One region of the Stenotrophomonas sp. K-6 genome, then DNA from elsewhere that is predicted to be linked to it. Evidence: predicted binding sites of a transcription regulator. Region 1 holds the regulator's gene; each other region holds the start of a gene.
What was found. Region 1 encodes FliA, which starts transcription of late flagellar genes. Its sites were predicted from a motif close to TAAAGTTTNNCNNNCNNNGGCCGATAA; they were not measured.
Positions count from the first base shown of each region.

Region 2: the regulator FliA is predicted to act here: its motif matches at 2,125-2,151, upstream of AC13F7_RS04645 (methyl-accepting chemotaxis protein).
Region 3: the regulator FliA is predicted to act here: its motif matches at 3,284-3,310, upstream of AC13F7_RS13170 (GGDEF domain-containing protein).

Region 1 is NZ_JBSPUC010000002.1:25,436-31,263, forward strand. Features, by position in the region: gene flhA (flagellar biosynthesis protein FlhA) at 1-63, shown strand, start outside; gene AC13F7_RS05510 (AAA family ATPase) at 213-1,868, shown strand; gene AC13F7_RS05515 (MinD/ParA family ATP-binding protein) at 1,855-2,742, shown strand; gene AC13F7_RS05520 (RNA polymerase sigma factor FliA) at 2,739-3,485, shown strand; gene cheY (chemotaxis response regulator CheY) at 3,502-3,894, shown strand; gene AC13F7_RS05530 (protein phosphatase CheZ) at 3,894-4,508, shown strand; gene AC13F7_RS05535 (chemotaxis protein CheA) at 4,514-5,828, shown strand, end outside.
Region 2 is NZ_JBSPUC010000001.1:1,055,393-1,061,220, forward strand. Features, by position in the region: gene AC13F7_RS04630 (DUF6966 domain-containing protein) at 1-296, shown strand, start outside; gene AC13F7_RS04635 (M23 family metallopeptidase) at 297-995, opposite strand; gene AC13F7_RS04640 (L,D-transpeptidase family protein) at 1,000-1,977, opposite strand; gene AC13F7_RS04645 (methyl-accepting chemotaxis protein) at 2,181-4,313, shown strand; gene AC13F7_RS04650 (PA4780 family RIO1-like protein kinase) at 4,406-5,266, opposite strand; gene AC13F7_RS04655 (type 1 glutamine amidotransferase domain-containing protein) at 5,457-5,828, shown strand, end outside.
Region 3 is NZ_JBSPUC010000004.1:9,481-15,308, reverse strand. Features, by position in the region: gene AC13F7_RS13185 (ATP-binding protein) at 1-647, shown strand, start outside; gene AC13F7_RS13180 (sulfite exporter TauE/SafE family protein) at 685-1,461, opposite strand; gene AC13F7_RS13175 (YchJ family metal-binding protein) at 1,524-1,919, shown strand; gene AC13F7_RS13170 (GGDEF domain-containing protein) at 1,898-3,205, opposite strand; gene egtB (ergothioneine biosynthesis protein EgtB) at 3,378-4,664, shown strand; gene egtD (L-histidine N(alpha)-methyltransferase) at 4,661-5,635, shown strand; gene AC13F7_RS13155 (lytic murein transglycosylase) at 5,691-5,828, shown strand, end outside.

The sequences.
Region 1 (5,828 bases):
GTACTCGCCTACAGCGAGGTACCCGAGGACAAACGGTTGAAGCTGGTCGGCACGATCAGTTGAGCCAGGCGCCCGACGGCAACGCGACAGAAAACAGACACCTCATTCGAATTCACCGCAGCAGGAAATAAAGGGAATCCCTGACCGTGCAGACCACCGACAACCAGCGTTTCCCTTCCACCACTCCGCCGCCCCAGTCCCGGTACCACAGCATGAAAATCAAACGCTTCGTCGCCTCCGATATGCGCTCGGCCATGAACCTGGTGCGCAAGGAACACGGTCCGGACGCCGTGATCCTGTCCAACCGCCGGATCGCGGAAGGTGTCGAAATCGTGGCGGCGGCGAACTACGATGAAGACGCCGTGCAGCGTGCCCTGGAAGCGGCCCGCAAGGACGTCGCTCCGCCGCCGGCCCCGCGCCCACGCAGCGCCGCCGATGCCGTGATCGCGGCGGTGACCCGTCGCAAGGCCCCGGTCGCCACGCCCGAGCCGGTCGCGGCCACCACTTCGGCCGTTGCCGCCCTGGCGCGCGCCGCTGTCGGCGCGACCGGCCGCACGCTCGATACCGCCCACGAAGTAGTGCCGCCGCGCGGCAGTGATGGCTTTGCCGCCACCCTGGCCCGCGCAGGCCTCAACCCGGCTGTCAACGAACCGTCGCTGCCGGAGCAGATCTTCGCGCCGTTCAATGTCGAGCAGGCCGCGGCGGCGGCGCCCGCCGAGCCGGTGGAGGCTGTTGCCGCGCCCGCCGCGATCAACCGCGCCCGTTTCGTGATCGATCCACCACTGGATGAAATGGACGAGCCCGCATTGCCGGCCGCGGCGGTGCTCGCCCCGGCCGCGATCGTGGCCACCGCCGTACCGCCGGCGCTGCCGCTGCCGCTGCCGGTGACCACCGCGGCCGCCGCCAACGAACCGGCACCGGTCGTGGCCAGCGTGCCGGAGCTGAGCCTGATCCCGCGCGACGACGAAGAACTCCGCCAGCTGCGTCACGAAGTGGCGGGCATGCGCCACGTCATCGAGCGCGAGATGCACCGCTTCACCGACGAACGCCTGCGCGGCTCGCCGGTCCGTGCGGCCGCCTTGGACCTGATGGATGAATACGGCTTCGACGCCGGCATCAGCCGTGACGTGGCCATGCAGATTCCGCTGGACACCGAAGCCCACCGTGGCCGCGGCCTGATGCTCGGCCTGCTCTCCAAGAAGCTGCCGATCGCCCCGGTCGACCCGCTCGAAGCGGGCGGCGTGATCGCCCTGGTCGGCCCGACGGGTGCCGGCAAGACCACCACCATCGCCAAGCTGGCCTCGCGCTTCGCCGAAGCCCACGCCGCCCGCGATGTGGCCCTGGTCACCACCGATACCGGCCGCATCGGCGCCCGCGAGCAGCTGTACGGCTTCGGCCGCCAGCTCGGCATCGCCGTCCACGAGGCCAGCAGTGGCAGCGATCTGAACCAGCTGCTGGAACGCCTGAAGGACTACAAACTGGTCCTGATCGACACCGCCGGCCTGGGCCCGCGCGACCGTGCGCTGGCCGCCCAGCTGCAGTGGCTGCGGGCCGCCGAGCAGATCCGCACCCTGCTGGTGCTGCCGGCCAACACCAGTTTCGGCGACATGGACGAGGTGGTCCGCCGCTTCAGCGCCGCCAACCCGCAGGGTGTGGTGCTGAGCAAGCTGGACGAGACCGGGCGCTTCGGTACCGCCCTGTCGGTGGCCGTGGACCACCGCCTGCCGATCACCTGGGTCACCGATGGCCAGGACGTTCCTGAAGACCTGCACCGTGCCAGTGCGGCCAATCTTGTACTTCGCCTTGAAGATTTGCGCCGCGCGGCCGATATGCCCTGCAACCCGGAGTTGAACCATGCCGTCGCGTGAGTACGCCAAGCTGACCCAGACCTTCCCGTTGTCGGCTACCCGAAGCCAGCCGCTGGGCCCGGTCCGCACCATCGCCGTCACCGGCGGCAAGGGCGGCGTGGGCAAAACGAACGTTTCGGCCAACCTGGCCGTGGCGCTTGCCAGCATGGGCAAACGCACCCTGCTGCTGGATGCCGACCTGGCCCTGGCCAATGTCGATGTGATCCTGGGGCTGAAGCCGACCGTGACCCTGGCCGACCTGATCGCCGGGCGCTGCACGCTGGAGGAGGTCATCATCGAAGGCCCCGGCGGCCTGCTGGTGGTGCCGGCCGCCTCCGGCCGCCGCAACATGGCCGAGCTGCAGCAGGCCGAGCACATCGGGCTGATCAACGTGTTTTCCGAGCTGGAGCGTGAGCTGGACATCATGGTGGTGGACACGGCCGCGGGCATCACCGACGGCGTGTTGACGTTCTGCCAGGCCGCCCAGGACACCGTCGTCGTGGTCTGCGATGAGCCGGCCTCGATCACCGACGCCTACGCCTTGATCAAAGTGCTCTCGCGCGAACGCGGCGTGGACCGGATCCAGGTGGTCGCCAACATGGTGCGCGACCCGAATGAAGGCCGGGTGCTGTACGAGAAGCTGACCCGCGTCTGCGAGAAGTTCCTCGCCGATGTCTCGCTCAACTACCTGGGCTGCGTGCCGCAGGACGACTGGCTGCGCCTGTCGGTCCAGCGCCAGCAGCCGGTGGTGAAGGCCTACCCGTCCAGCCCCTCGGCGCTGGCACTGACCGAGATCGCGCGCCGTACCGCACGCTGGCAGGCCCCGACCGAGCCACGTGGCGGCGTTGAGTTCTTCCTCGAACGCATCCTCAAGCAACGCGGGGTGACCGCATGAAAGGCGCCGCACAATACAAAGAGGTCCAGCGGGTCGCAGCCAACGAGTGCATTGCCCAGCACTCCGACCTGGTCCGCCGCATCGCCCATCACCTGGCCGCCCGCCTGCCGGCGAGCGTGGAAGTGGACGACCTGATCCAGGCCGGCATGATGGGCCTGATCGAAGCGTCGCGCAGCTACGACGCCGACCAGGGCGCCTCGTTCGAGACCTATGCCTCGATCCGCATCCGTGGCTCGATGATCGATGAGATCCGCCGTGGCGACTGGGTACCGCGCTCGGTCCACCGCCGCGCCCGCGACGCCGCCGCCACCATCCGCCGGCTTGAGCAGAGCACCGGCCGTGCCGCCAGCGCCACGGAAGTGGCCGCCGCGATGGACATGCCGCTGCCGGACTACCTGCGCCTGATGGAAGATGCCTCGCGCGGCCAGGTGCTGAGCCTGGAATCACGGATCGAGGACCAGGGCGAACTGGACACCGTTGCCCAGGGCGGCCCGACCCCGCAGCAGGTGCTGGAGCGCGGTGAGTTCGGACGTGAGCTGGGCAACGCCATCGGACTGCTGCCCGAGCGCGAACAGCTGGTCCTGTCGCTGTACTACGAGCAGGAACTGAACCTGAAAGAGATCGGCGCCGTGTTGGGCGTCAGCGAATCGCGCGTGTGCCAGATCCATGGCCAGGCCGTGCTGCGCCTGCGTGGCCGACTGAAAATCTTCGAGGCGGCCGACGCCGGCCTCGAGAACCATTAAGACCGAGGAAAGAGCTTTGGACAAGAACATGCGTATCCTGATCGTCGACGATTTTTCGACCATGCGTCGTATCGTCAAGAACCTGCTGGGCGATCTGGGCTTCACCAACACCGCCGAAGCCGAGGACGGGCATGCCGCGCTGATGCTGTTGCAGAGCCAGCCGTTCGATTTCGTGGTCACCGACTGGAACATGCCGGTGATGACGGGCATCGACCTGCTCAAGGCCATCCGCGCCGACGCCAAGCTCAAGACCCTGCCGGTGTTGATGGTGACCGCAGAAGCCAAGCGCGAGCAGATCATCGAAGCGGCCCAGAACGGCGTCAACGGCTACATCATCAAGCCGTTCACCGCCCAGACCCTGGAAGAAAAGCTCGGCAAGATCTTCGAACGTCTGGCGGCGAGCGCCTGATGGAAACCCTGAGCGACAAATCAGCGCTGGTGCAGCGCCTGCAGGATGCACTGGCCGCGCTGGAATCGGGCGACGAAGCAGCGTGGCGTCAGCAAATCGATGCACTGGCCGCACTGCGGACCCAGCCGATGATGGCCGGGTTGAACCGGCTTGCCCGCGAGCTGGGCCAGGCACTGGGCGAGCTGCCCAGCCTGCCCAGCGAAGCCGGCGAACTGGACGATGCCTGCGCGCGTCTGGATCACGTGGTGGCGATGACCGAACAGGCCACCCACCGCACCCTGGACCTGGCCGAAGAATGCCGCACGCTCACCGAGCAGCTGCGCGCCAATGGCGTGACGGCCGACCAGGACCAGCAGCTGGACCGCATCCGCCACAACCTGACCGAGATCGCACTCACCCAGAGCTACCAGGATCTCACCGGGCAGATCATCCGCCGCGTGGTGGGCATCGTGCGTCGCGTGCATGAAGGCTTCGGTGCACTCGGGCTGCCGCCGCAGGACGACACCGCGCACAAGCGCGACAACGGTCTGGCCGGCCCGGCCGTGACCGGTCTGGACCGCCACCAGGTTTCACAGGTCGACGCTGACGACCTGCTCTCCGATTTGGGACTTTAACGATCATGAGTGCTGTTCCGGACGATATCGCTGCCGACTTCATCCTCGAGGCCCAGGAGATCCTGGATCGCCTTGGCGAACAGCTGGTGTCGCTGGAGCAGGCGCCCCAGGACGGTGACCAGCTCAACGCCGTGTTCCGCGGGTTCCACACGCTCAAAGGCGGCGCGGGCTTCCTCGGCATCCAGGCGATGGTCGAGCTGTGCCACGCCGCCGAGGAAACCCTCGGCATGGCGCGCTCGGGCCAGGCCACGCTGCAAGCCCATCACTTCGACGCGGCCCAGCAGTCGCTGGACTATCTGCAGTCGATGCTGGACTCGGTCTCGGCCGGCACCGAGCCGGGCTATGCCCCGCCGGAGCTGATCGCACAGTTCGACGTCAACGGCCCGGCGACGCCGGCGGCCGCACCGAGCGCCGCCGCCGGCCCCAGCAGCGGTGAGCTGATCACCGACGATGAATTCGAAGCACTGCTCGACCAGCTGCATGGCGGTGCCGCACCGACCGCGGTCGCCGCCAGGAAAGACGACGGCATGATCAGCGAGGACGAGTTCGAATCCCTGCTCGACCAGCTGCACGGCGGCGCGGCACCCGGTGCCAAGCCCGTGACGGCTGCACCGGCCCCGGCGCCGCGTGCAGTGGCAGCGCCCGCCGCGCCTGCCGCCAACAAGCCGGCGCCCAACAAGCCGGTCGCCGAGGCCGAGCACACCGTGCGCGTGGATACCAAACGCCTGGATGCGATCGTCAACCTGATCGGCGAACTGGTGCTCTCGCGCAACCGGCTCAAGACCCTGCGCGCGCGCCTGCACGATGAAGAGCTGGACCGCGCGGTCTCCACCCTGGACATCGCCACCGCCCGCCTGCAGTCGGCGGTGATGCGCACCCGCATGCAGCCGGTCGGCAAGGTGTTCTCGCGCTTCCCCAAGGTGGCCCGCGATGTCGCGCGCTCGCTGAAGAAGGAAGTGGAGCTGGAACTGATCGGTGCCGAGACCGAGCTGGACCGCAACCTGGTCGAAGCGCTGGCCGATCCACTGGTCCATCTGGTCCGCAACGCGATCGATCACGGCGTGGAGATGCCGGACCTGCGCGAAGCCCAGGGCAAGCCGCGCAGCGGCCACGTGCGCCTGTCGGCCCAGCAGGAAGGCGACTACGTCAGCATCGAAGTGCAGGACGATGGCGCGGGTATCGATCCGGAACGTCTGCGCCAGAAGGCGCGCGAGAAGGGCCTGATCGATCCGGAAGCTGCCGCCCGCCTGAGCAGCGAGGAATGCCTGCATCTGGTCTTCCTGCCCGGGTTCTCGACCAAGCAGCAGGTGACCGACATCT
Region 2 (5,828 bases), on a different contig from region 1:
TGGTCACCGAGCTGGAAGCGCTGTTGCGCGGCGACGGCGAAAACCACTGGGCCGATTGGATGCAGCGGGTCATCATCCAGCTTGAGCAGGGCGATCCAAGCGCGCCGGAGAGCCTGCTGCGCGCCTATGGCGGCATGGGATCGTTCAACGATCTCGCGCTCGGGCAGGACTACAGCAATGGCCACTTCCAGTGGCGAGCGGACGCGGGTGAACTCAATGAGCGTCTGGACGCATTGCGCGGCCGTGCCTGGGAACTGGCACGGGCGATCCGGGATGCAACAGCCAGCCCGCGTTGATCACAGCGCCTGCCGGCCCGTCAGCACCGGATAAGGGTTGATCGATTCGCCCTTCCACCACTGCTTCTCCGGCCCCAATACATGGATCTCGAAATGCAGATGGGGGGCTTCGGGGCTCGCGTTGCCCGTGCTGCCGACATAGCCGATGACCTCGCCGCGCTTGACCGTCTTTTTCTCCGCCAGGCCGTCGGCGTAGCGGTCCAGATGGGCGTAGTAATAGCAGTAGCGACCGCTCGGTTCGAACTGGTACACGGTCAGTCCACCCCGCACGCTGTCGAACAATTTCTCCACGGTACCGTCGGCGACGGCCAGCACCGGCGTGCCGTCCGGCGCGAGGATGTCGATGGCATCGTGCACGCGGCCCTCGCTGCGCGCATCGGTGAAGGTGTCCTGCAATTGGTCCGCGCCGATGCCCTGCACCGGCAGCAGCAGGGCGCCGCCGGCATCTGCTGGAGGCGCAGCGAGACCGCCCGCGTCAGGCGCAGGCGGTGCGGGCACGGTCTGGATCGGTGCCGGTGTCGCGGCCGGCGTGGAAGCAGGCGGCGGTGGCGCATCGAGTGCGGCACGGGTGGAACTCGTCGCCGATCCCACCTTGGCCGGTTCGGCGGCGCCAAGGCGGGCGGACGGCCCCGGCCCCAGCAGCCAGTAGCCGACCACGCCGATCACCAGCCCTACCGCCAGCAGTCGCAGGGTCTTCATGCGCTTACTCCTGCATTACGACGGGCACGGACGCATCCACCGCATCGGCCACCTGCAGCGCATCCCAGTTGGTCAGGCGCACACAACCATGCGACTCGGTCTTGCCCACGTGGCCAGGCTCGGGCGTGCCGTGCAGACCGTAATGCGGTTTGGAAATGTCGATCCAGACCACGCCGACCGGATTGTTCGGGCCCGGCGGCAGCACTGCCTTGCTGTCGCCGGCCTTGGCGTCCCAGAACAGCTTGGGGTTGTAGTGGAAGGTGGGATCGCGCGAGATGCCGAGGATCTTCCATTTGCCAATCGGCAGCGGGTCATGTTTGCTGCCCGACGACACGGGGAACTGGGCGTAGACCTTGCCATCGGCATCGAACAGCCGGAGCGTCGAGTCGGATTTGTCGATGACCAGCTTGCTGGCTTTGGCCAAGGGCGTAACGGCGATGTTCGGCACCTGGATCACGCTGCCGGCCTTGCCCAGGTCCACACCGGGATTGAGCGCTTTCAGCAGGTCGGGCGAGGCGTGGAAGCGTTCGCCCAGTGCTTCTTCCACGGAGCCGAAGCCCAGCGATGTCAGCTTGGCCTGTTCGGCCGGCCCCTTCGGCACGGGCTGGAACGGGCCGGCCACATCCTCGGCGGTCAGCGTGTAGCGCACCAGCGGCGGGGCGCTGTCCGGCTGCAGGGCCTTCCAGGTCGCATCGTCCAGCTCACCGCTCACCTTGATCCCGCGGGCGGCCTGGAAGCCGGACACGGCCCGCTTCTGGTTGGAACCCACTTCGCCATCGATCTGCCCCGGAGAGAAGTGGGCGCGGTCCAGCAGCACCTGGGCATGCAGGTCCGAGCGCGGCCCGGTGGCCAGCGGCGTGTCGGCCGCGGCGGTAGCCGGTGTTGTCGCGGCCGGTGCTGTCTGGGCGACGGCCCAGACGGGGGCGGCAAGCGCCAAGGCGAGGGCGGACACGCGGGCGATCTGATGCAGGCGAGGGGTCATGGGATATTCCAGGAGAGACATGCTTCCACCATGCCTGCCGGGCATGCGCAGTGGCCGTGAAAAGCCTGACGCGCGGCTGAGTGGGGTCCTGGGTCCCGCCAATGTGTCCGCTACGTGAACCCATTCACCCGTCGACACGCCTACGGATCAAGGCCGCCCAGGGAAGGCCGATACCAGTGCACCCCCCACGTTTGGAAGTTGTCATGGATTATTTGCGGAACGTCAGCGTCGTCTGGCGGCTTGGCCTGGGCTTCGGCCTGCTGCTGCTGCTGGTGGCTGCGGTCGTCGCCATCGGCGCGACCGGCAGCGCGGAACAGAAACAGTCGATGCAGCAGGTGGTCGAGGTCAATGTGGCCAAGGTCCGGCTGCTGTCGGAAATGCTCGATGCCAACAACCAGATGATGGTGGTCCGCCGCGAGATGCTGATCCGCCAGGGCGATCGGCTGGCCGATGACGAAGTGCGCATCGCCAACCTGGTGAAGCGTTACGAGGCCAGCTGGACTGCCTACCAGGCGTTGCCCACCAATGCTGATGACAAGGCGATTGGGGACGCCATCGCGGCTGCACGCGCGGTCGCGCGCCCGCTCAACAAGCAGATGAGCGAACAGCTCAAGCAAGGCGATTTCGCCGGTGCCACCGCGTTGACGCTGGGCGCCGTGCAGGAAGCGGCCAACGCCTGGAACAAAGCCCTCGGCGATGGCGTGAGCTACGAAGAAACGCAGAGCCGTCAGGCGGCCGCGGAGGCGATCCGGCTGGGTGAGCGTACGTTCCTGCAGTTGCTGGTGCTGGGCGCGATTGCGCTGGTGGTCGGCATCACGGCCTCGGTGTTGATCGGACGCAGCTTGACCGGCCCGCTGGCCCGCGCCGTCGGTCTGGCGACCCGCATGGCCAAGGGCGACCTGGAGCAGGACTTCCGCCTGGGCGGCCGCGACGAGATCACCCAGCTGGGCAACGCCATGGCCACGGTCCGCCAGACCGTCCAGGGCGCGATCACCGCGCAGCTGGACATGGCCCGCCAGCATGAAGCCGGCGCCATCAGCTACCGCATGGACGAAGCCGCCTTCCCGGGCGATTTCGGGCGCATGATCCGCGCGACCAACGAGCTGGTCGGTTCACACGTGGCCGTCGAGTTCCACATGGTCGAGGTGATGCAGCGTTATGCGATCGGCGACCTGAGCCGTGATCTGGACACCTACCCGGGCGAAAAGGCCGTGCTGACCACCACCATGGCCACCGTCAAGGACAGCCTGATGGCGATCAACCAGCAGATCGAGACGCTGGCATCGGCTGCACGTGCGGGCGACTTCTCGGTGCGTGGTACCGAGCAGAGCTTCCAGTTCCAGTTCCGCGCGATGGTCGCCCAGTTGAACGGGATGATGGCCAGCTCGCAGAGCAGCATCGCCGACCTGTCGCAGGTGCTGCGCGCGATCTCCACCGGCGATCTGACCTCGCGCATGGATGGCCACTACGAAGGTGTGTTCGCGCAGATGCGCGACGATGCCACCGTCACCGCCGTGCAGCTGACCGGCATCGTGCAGCAGATCCAGGGCGCGGCGGGCAGCATCAACGATGCCGCACAGGAACTGGCCGCAGGCCACAGCGACCTGTCGCGTCGCACCGAGCAGCAGGCGGCCAATCTGGAAGAGGCCGCCGCCTCGATGGAAGAGCTGACCTCCACGGTCCGCCAGAACGCCGAGCTGGCCAACCAGGCCGACCATGAAGCGCATGCGGCCGGTGCGGCGGTCAAGGCAACCGAGCAGGCCATCGCGCAGATGGCCGCCGTCATGAGCGAGATCGACCAGTCCTCGGCGCGCATCTCCGAGATCTCCTCGGTGATCGATGGCATCGCCTTCCAGACCAACATCCTGGCCCTGAACGCAGCGGTGGAAGCGGCCCGCGCCGGTGAGAACGGACGTGGCTTCGCGGTCGTGGCGACCGAGGTGCGCACGCTGGCGCAGCGTGCCGGTACGGCGGCCAAGGAGATCAAGGACCTGATCGATGAGTCCAGCAGCAAGGTCAAGACCGGGCTGAGCGTGACCGTGCAGTCCGAGGCGGCGATCGCCCGCCTGACCCAGGCCAGCTCGCGCACCAATCAGCTGATGAGCGACATCGCCGCCGCGACCAAGGAACAGGCCGCCGGCATCGAGCAGGTCAACCAGGTGGTCGTGCAGATGGACCAGGTGACCCAGCAAAACGCGGCGCTGGTGGAAGAAGCCACCGCTGCCAGCCGCGCACTGGAAGAACAGGCGTATGCACTGACCGAATCAGTGGCGGTGTTCAAGCTGGACAACAGCGCGGCAGGCCTGCGTCGCCCGGCGGCATTGCGGGCAGCATGACGACACGTGTGCGCTGAGTAATACAGAAAAGCCCCGCTTCGGCGGGGCTTTTTCATGCCGATCCGGCCGGCCGACGCAGCGGCGCGCCCGGCTCAGTCCTCGTTCTCTTCCGCTGCTTCGCGACCCTGCTGGCGGATCAGCGCCTCTTCGCGCGCATCGTTGATGGCGTGGCGGACGCCATCCAGATCGATGGTGCTCTCATCCTGCTCGAATTCACCGGTCAGTACGCTGTCCGGCAGCAGATCGCCAGCCTCGAACAGCGCCCACATCTCCTCGCCGTACCAGGTCTCCAGCAGCTCCGGCGCCCAGCGGCCCAGATACGCGGTGAGGTTGTTGACGTCGCGCAGCAGCATCGTACGTGCGGCATTGTTGCCCGCCGCACTGACCACCTGCGGGAAATCGATCACCACCGGGCCTTCCGGGCCGACCAGCACGTTGTACGGCGACAGATCGCCGTGGATCAGCCCGCAGCACAGCATCCGCACGACCTGGCGGACCAGAATCTGGTGGAACTCGCGCGCCTGTTCCGGGCTGAGTTCAACCTCGCCCAGGCGCGCGGCGGAATACCCTTCAGCATCGGTGACCAGCTCCATCACCAACACGCCGTGGAAGTAGCCATAAGGCTCCGGCACGCGCACGCCGGCATCGCGCAGCTGGTACAGCGCATCGACCTCGGTGTTCTTCCAGGCCGCTTCCTGCTGCTTGCGGCCGTAGTTGCTGGCCTTGCCCACCGCGCGCGCTTCGCGGCTGCCACGGACCTTGCGGCCTTCCTGGTACTGGACGCGCTGCTGGAAGCTGCGCTGGGCCATGTCCTTGTAGACCTTTGCGCAGCGCACATCGTCGCCGCTGCGGACCACGTATACCGCTGCCTCCTTGCCGCTCTTGAGCGGGCGGAGCACTTCATCGATCACGCCGTCGTCGATCAGCGCCTGCAAGCCTTGGGGGGTCTTCACGGTATCTCGGGAATCGGCTGGCGCGGGGCCTGCCCTGGAGGGGGAGGGATTTTCGCATCTTCGGGCCGATGGAGCCATCGACACGGCGCCCGGCGGTCGGGTTGTTCAGCTGCGTGCACGCTGGTGCCCGCTTGAAATCTGCTTCACATCCGCGCGGCAGGCTGGGGTCACTTCCCAAGGAGTGCCACCCATGATGCTGTCCCTGCTGCGCCGCACCGGTGCCGTTCTGGCCCTGCTGCTCGCTGTCCCTGCAGTCCACGCCCGCCCCGCGGCGGCCGATACGGTACTGATCGTGGTCAGCGGCGAAGGCCGTGACCAGGGCAAGACCCGCCCCGGTTTCGAGATGGACGAGTTTGCCCAGGCCTACCTGATCTTCCGCGACAACGGCCTGGCCGTGCAGGTGGCCAGCCCACGCGGCGGGCCGGTGGAGGCCGACAAGTTCGACCCGAAGGAGCCCTTCAACGCGCGCGTGCTGGCCGATCCGGCGGCGACCGCGTTGCTGGCCGATACCCGCGCCACCGCGACCCTGCGTGCGGCCGACTATGCGGCGGTCTACGTGGTT
Region 3 (5,828 bases), on a different contig from region 1:
TCGAAATCTACCGCAGCGGTGCGGGCAAGTCCGGCGGCCAGCGCCAGAAGCTGGCCACCACCTGCCTGGCCGCCGCGCTGCGCTACCAGCTCGGTGGCGCCGACGGCCAGCTGCCCAGCTACGCGGCGGTGGTGCTCGATGAAGCCTTCGACAAGGCCGACAACGAGTTCACCGCGCTGGCGATGAACATCTTCGACAACTTCGGGTTCCAGATGGTCGTGGCCACCCCGCTGAAGTCGGTGATGACGCTGGAACCGTTCATCGGCGGTGCCTGCTTCGTGGAGATCAGCGGTCGCCATGACTCTGGCGTGTTGCTGATCGAATACGACGACGAGGGCAAGCGTTTGAAGCTGCCCGAGCGCGCCCGCACCGGCGAGACGACAGCGGCACCGGCACCGGCCGTGATCGCCGCGCCTGACGTGGTCGATGCCCCCGAGGTGATGGCCAATGAGGTGCTGGCGGCCTCGGTCGACGAGGAAGCCCACGTCGCGGCCGAGGTCGTGGCCGTGGAGGCACCGGCAGCGGTGCCGGCGTCGCGCCCGAAGAAGGCCGCGCCCAAGGCACCGGCAAAGAAAGCGGCAAAGAAGACGGCCACCAAGGCCGCACCCAAGGCAGCTGCAAAGAAGCCGGCCAAGCCCAAGCGCTGAGCAATCAACGGGTCAGCCCCGGGGCTGACCCGTCCTGCTAACCGGCGAAGGTATCCCAGCCCATCCGGGCGATCAGCACCACCACCAGGCCGACGAACAGCTTGCGGATGAAGGGCGTGCCGCCGCGCAGCGCCATCCGCGTACCGACCACCGAGCCGATGATGTTGGCCGCGGCCATCGGCAGCGCGAACAGCCACAGGATGTTGCCGGTCGGCACGAAGAACGAGATCGCCGCCACGTTGGTCGCCAGGTTCACCACCTTGGAGGCGGCCGACGCACGCAGGAAGTCCAGCCCGAAGAAGCGCACGAACAGGAAGATCAGGAAGCTGCCGGTGCCGGGCCCGAAGAAGCCGTCGTAGAACCCGATCACGGCACCGATGGCCAATGCGGTCACCAGCTCCTTGCGGCCGATCTCGCGCGGGCGGTGCAGGGCACCGAAGTCCTTCTTCCACAGCGTGTAGCCGAGCATCGCCACCAGCAGCACCAGCACCAGTGGGCGTACTGCGTCCTTGGGCAGCAGGCTGACCGCCGTGGCCCCGGCAAACGAGAACACAAATGCCGTGCCCGCCGCGAACAGCACCGGCCGCCACGGGAAGCGCACATTGCGCGCATAGCGGAACGCCGCCGCGGCGGTGCCGAACATCGAGCTGAACTTGTTGGTGCCGAACAGCATCGCCGGCGTGTGCTGCGGCAGGACGGTGAACAACCCGGGCAGCTGCACCAGCCCGCCGCCGCCGACGGCGGCATCGACCAGGCCGGCGATGAAGGCGATCGCCACCAACCAGAACAGCTCAGGGGGAACCATCTCAAGCACGGCGGGGCATCGCAACGCAGGGCGCGCAAGCATACGCCCGGTCATCGCGCGACAATACCCCCATGACCACCGTCTCTTCCGATCCCTGTCCCTGCGGCCGCCCGCTGGCCTACGCCGCCTGCTGCGGCCTTTACCATGCCGGCACCCCCGCGCCGGATGCCGAAGCGCTGATGCGCTCGCGCTACAGCGCTTACGTACGGCATCTGGGCGACTACCTGCTGGCCAGCTGGCACCCGTCCACGCGCCCGGCCGAGCTCTCGCTGGCCGAAGCACCCGGCCAGCGCACCCAGTGGCTGGGGCTGACGATCCACGCCCACACCCGCTCAGATCCCGACCACGCCCAGGTCCGCTTCACCGCGCGCTACAAGGTCGGCGGCGGCAGTGCGGTGAAAATGCTGGAACACAGCCGCTTCGTCCGCGAAGACGGCCGCTGGTTCTATCTCGACGCGCTGCCCTGAGCCAGTGCGGTCGCGCGCACCGGCACGGTGCCCTGCTGGCCAAGTGCACACACACAGTTGCGGCCGGCGTCCTTGGCCGCATACAGCGCCTGGTCGGCGGCCTTGATCACCGCTTGCGCGCTGTCGGCAACCCGGCTGTCGGCCACGCCGATGCTCACCGTCACCTGCACCACCGCACCGTTGCCACCACGCCCACGCTGCAGCTGCCCCACCGCATCGTCGCGGCTGCGCGCGGCGCGGTCGCGCAGATGCATACGCACCCCCTCGATCCTCGCGCGGACCTCTTCCACGGCCGCCACGCAGGCCGGGGCAGGGCGATCCAGGAACACCAGCGCGAATTCCTCACCGCCATAGCGGAACGCGCGGCCACCCCCGCCCACCTCGGCCAGGCGCGCGGCCACCAGCTTGAGCACGTCATCGCCGGCATCGTGGCCGTGGGTATCGTTGAAGCGCTTGAAGTGATCCACATCGACCATCGCGATGGTGTAGGTGGTGCCCACGCGCTGCAGATACTCATTGAACGCGCGGCGCCCGGGCAGGCCGGTGAGTTCATCGCGGAAGGCCATGTGGAACGCCTCCTGCAGCATCGCCGAGACGATCAGCAGCAGTGCCATGCAGCTCACCGCCGGCAGCAGCGCCGGCGACACGAACACCCGCGGCAGCAGCCACCACAGGCAGAGCAGGGCGATCAGCAGGGCGGTATGCAGCGGGCGGGGGCGTCGCCAGGCCTGGACAGCCAAGGCCACCGTCGTAATGAGAAACAGCAGCGCCGGGAGTTGGGCCAGCGCATTCCAGTCGCTGGGCAGCCAGGCCAGGTGGCGATCGGACAGCAGCGCCTGCATGCCGTCGGGAACCTGCGTGGCCAACAACAGGAAGATACCCAGGGCCGTTCCGCTGACCACGCCTCGCAGCAACAGATCCTGGCGCAGCCGTCCGCGTTCAGGCCACAGCCCATGCAGCAGAAACAGCAGCGGCAGCCACCATGACACCGCGTGGAAGACCAGGGGCGTCTGTGCCGAAATCACCCCATCACGCAGGAATGTGCCGACCACACCATGCAGCAGGGCGAACGCCAGGGCGATGGCCAGCATCAGGCACAGCGCCCGGACGCGGTTGTAGATCAGCGCCAGGCCGACGCCCAGGCAGGCCAGCACCATCGGCAGCAGGCGATGCACCGGGCTGCCGGCTTCCGCCGCGGGGGTAGCCGCCCACAATCCCAGCGCGACCAGTACTGCAGGCAGCACGAACAGATAGTGACTGGGCTGGCGTAGCAGATGCGTCCGCAAGAGGGGGGTCCACGTGGTGGCCGGCGCGCCGTGGCTGCAGCGTGCAAACCGGACTACACAGGCGATGGGTCTTCCCCGGTAGCGGCCTGGGCGTATTCAACTTGAGCAATGTCACCGAATCGATGCGGTGCCATGACGTGGCACTCACCCCGGCTGGTCGATCCTCACCGCAATGAATACCGCCGTCGCTGCCGCACTACCGCACACTGCCGCCCCGCCATCGCCGCTGGCCGTCCGCTACGCCACCGTGCGTGCGCGGACGCTCGCCTTGGCCGCCCCGCTCAGCGCGGAAGACGCCATGGTCCAGAGCATGCCCGACGCCAGTCCGGCGAAATGGCACCTGGCTCATACCACCTGGTTCTTCGAGCGCTTCGTGCTGGCGACCCGCCCGGGCTACGCGCCGATCGACGCGGACTGGCACTACCTGTTCAACAGTTATTACCAGAGCATCGGTCCGGCCCATGCACGCCCGCAGCGCGGTCTGCTCTCGCGCCCGACGCTGGACGAGGTGCTGCACTTCCGCGCGGAGATCGATCAGCGCGTGCTGGCCGCACTGCAGGCCGGCAACCTGAGCGAACAGGCGCAGCATCAACTGCTGCTTGGCCTGCACCATGAGCAGCAGCACCAGGAATTGCTGTTGACCGACATCAAGCACGCGTTCTGGTCCAATCCACTGCAACCGGCGTACCGCACCGATCTCCCGGCAAGCCCGGCGCGTGCGCTTCCGCTGCAGTGGCGCAGCAGCCCGGAGCAGATCGTGCAGATCGGCGCACCGGTCTGGCCCACCCAGCCGGCGTTTGCGTATGACAACGAATCGCCCGTCCACCGTGCGTTGGTGCCCGCACATGCGCTGGCCAACCGCCCGGTCAACAACGAGGAGTACCGTCAGTTCGTCCAGGCCGGCGGCTATCGCGAGCCACGCTGGTGGATGAGCGAGGGCTGGACGCTGTGCCAGGAACAGCAGTGGCAGCACCCGCTGTACTGGGATGACGCGCTGGAGCGCGAGTTCACGCTGGGCGGCTGGCGCGCGCTCGATCCGCACGCACCGGTCTGCCACCTGAGCTATTTCGAAGCCGACGCCTACGCGCGTTGGTGCGACGCCCGCCTGCCCACGGAGTTCGAATGGGAAGCGGCGACGGTGGGTCGGCCGCTGCGGGGGCGGTTCGCCGATGCCGACCAGCTGCACCCCGGCGGCGCGGACGAGGCCGGCGATATCGTCCAGTTGTTCGGCGATGTGTGGGAATGGACCAGCAGCGCCTACGGGCCCTATCCCGGCTTCCGTACTTTCCCGGGCAACCTGGGTGAGTACAACGGCAAGTTCATGTGTGGGCAGTGGGTGCTGCGGGGCGGCAGCTGTGCCACCCCGGCCGATCATCTTCGCGCCAGCTACCGCAATTTCTTCGCACCGTCGGCCCGGTGGCAGTTCGCCGGGGTCCGCCTGGCCCGGGACGTCGCATGAGCTCGGTCCGCGATGCGCTGGGTGCACTGACCGATCTGCAGCCGGATCGCGGCCAGATCACCGCCGAGATCCTGCACGGGCTTTCGGCTACGCCGCGGCAGCTGCCGTCCAAATACTTCTACGATGCGCAGGGTTCGGCCCTGTTCGAGCAGATCACCCGGCAGCCGGAGTACTACCCCACCCGCACCGAACTGCAGCTGTTGCAGGACTGTGCGCATGACATCGCCAAGGTGGTCGGCCCGCGCCTGCACGTGGTGGAACTGGGCAGTGGCAGCGGGCGCAAGACCGAACTGCTGCTGCATGCGCTGCGTGACCCGGTCGCCTACACCCCGATCGAAATCTCGCGCGCCGCGCTGCTGGACAGCATCACCCGGCTCGCACCGTCGCTGCCGGACATCGAAATGCTGCCGGTCTGCGCTGACTTCACCCAGCCGGTGCAGCTGCCCATCCCGCAGCGCGAGCCGGCGCGCCACCTGGTCTTCTTCCCCGGCTCGACGCTGGGCAATTTCGCCCATGACGACGCCATCGCACTGCTGAAGGCGATGCGCCAGACAATGGGTCCGGATGGTATGGCCCTGATCGGGATCGATCTGCACAAGGACGCGGCGTTGATCGAAGCGGCGTACAACGACGCTGCCGGGGTCACCGCCGAGTTCACCCTCAATCTGCTGCGTCGGCTCAACCGCGACATCGGCAGCGATTTCGATCTGGACGGCTTCCGCCACCGTGCCCGCTACAGCGTGCCGCGGCTGCGCATCGAAACCGAGCTGGTCAGCCAGCGCGACCAGCGCGTGCAGGTGGATGGTCAGAGCTTCGATTTCGCCGAAGGCGAGGCGATGACCGTCGAGTACAGCCATAAATACACTGACGCGGTGTTCTCCCGTATGGCCGCCGATGCCGGCCTGCAGGTGACCGCGCATTGGAACGCGACGGATCCGGCCTTCGGCCTGCGCCTGCTGCAACCGGTCTGACCTGCGCGGCATTGCCGCTATGATGCAGGTCCACTGGCTGCAAGGATTCCTGCCAATGCGATGGTCGCCCCTGTTGTTGGCCGGGCTGTGTCTCGGCGCACCGTTGATCGCGGTTGCCGCGCCGGACGCATTCTCCACGTGCCTGGTCACCCTCAAGGCCCAGGCCGGCAAGCAGGGCATCACGGCCGAGCGC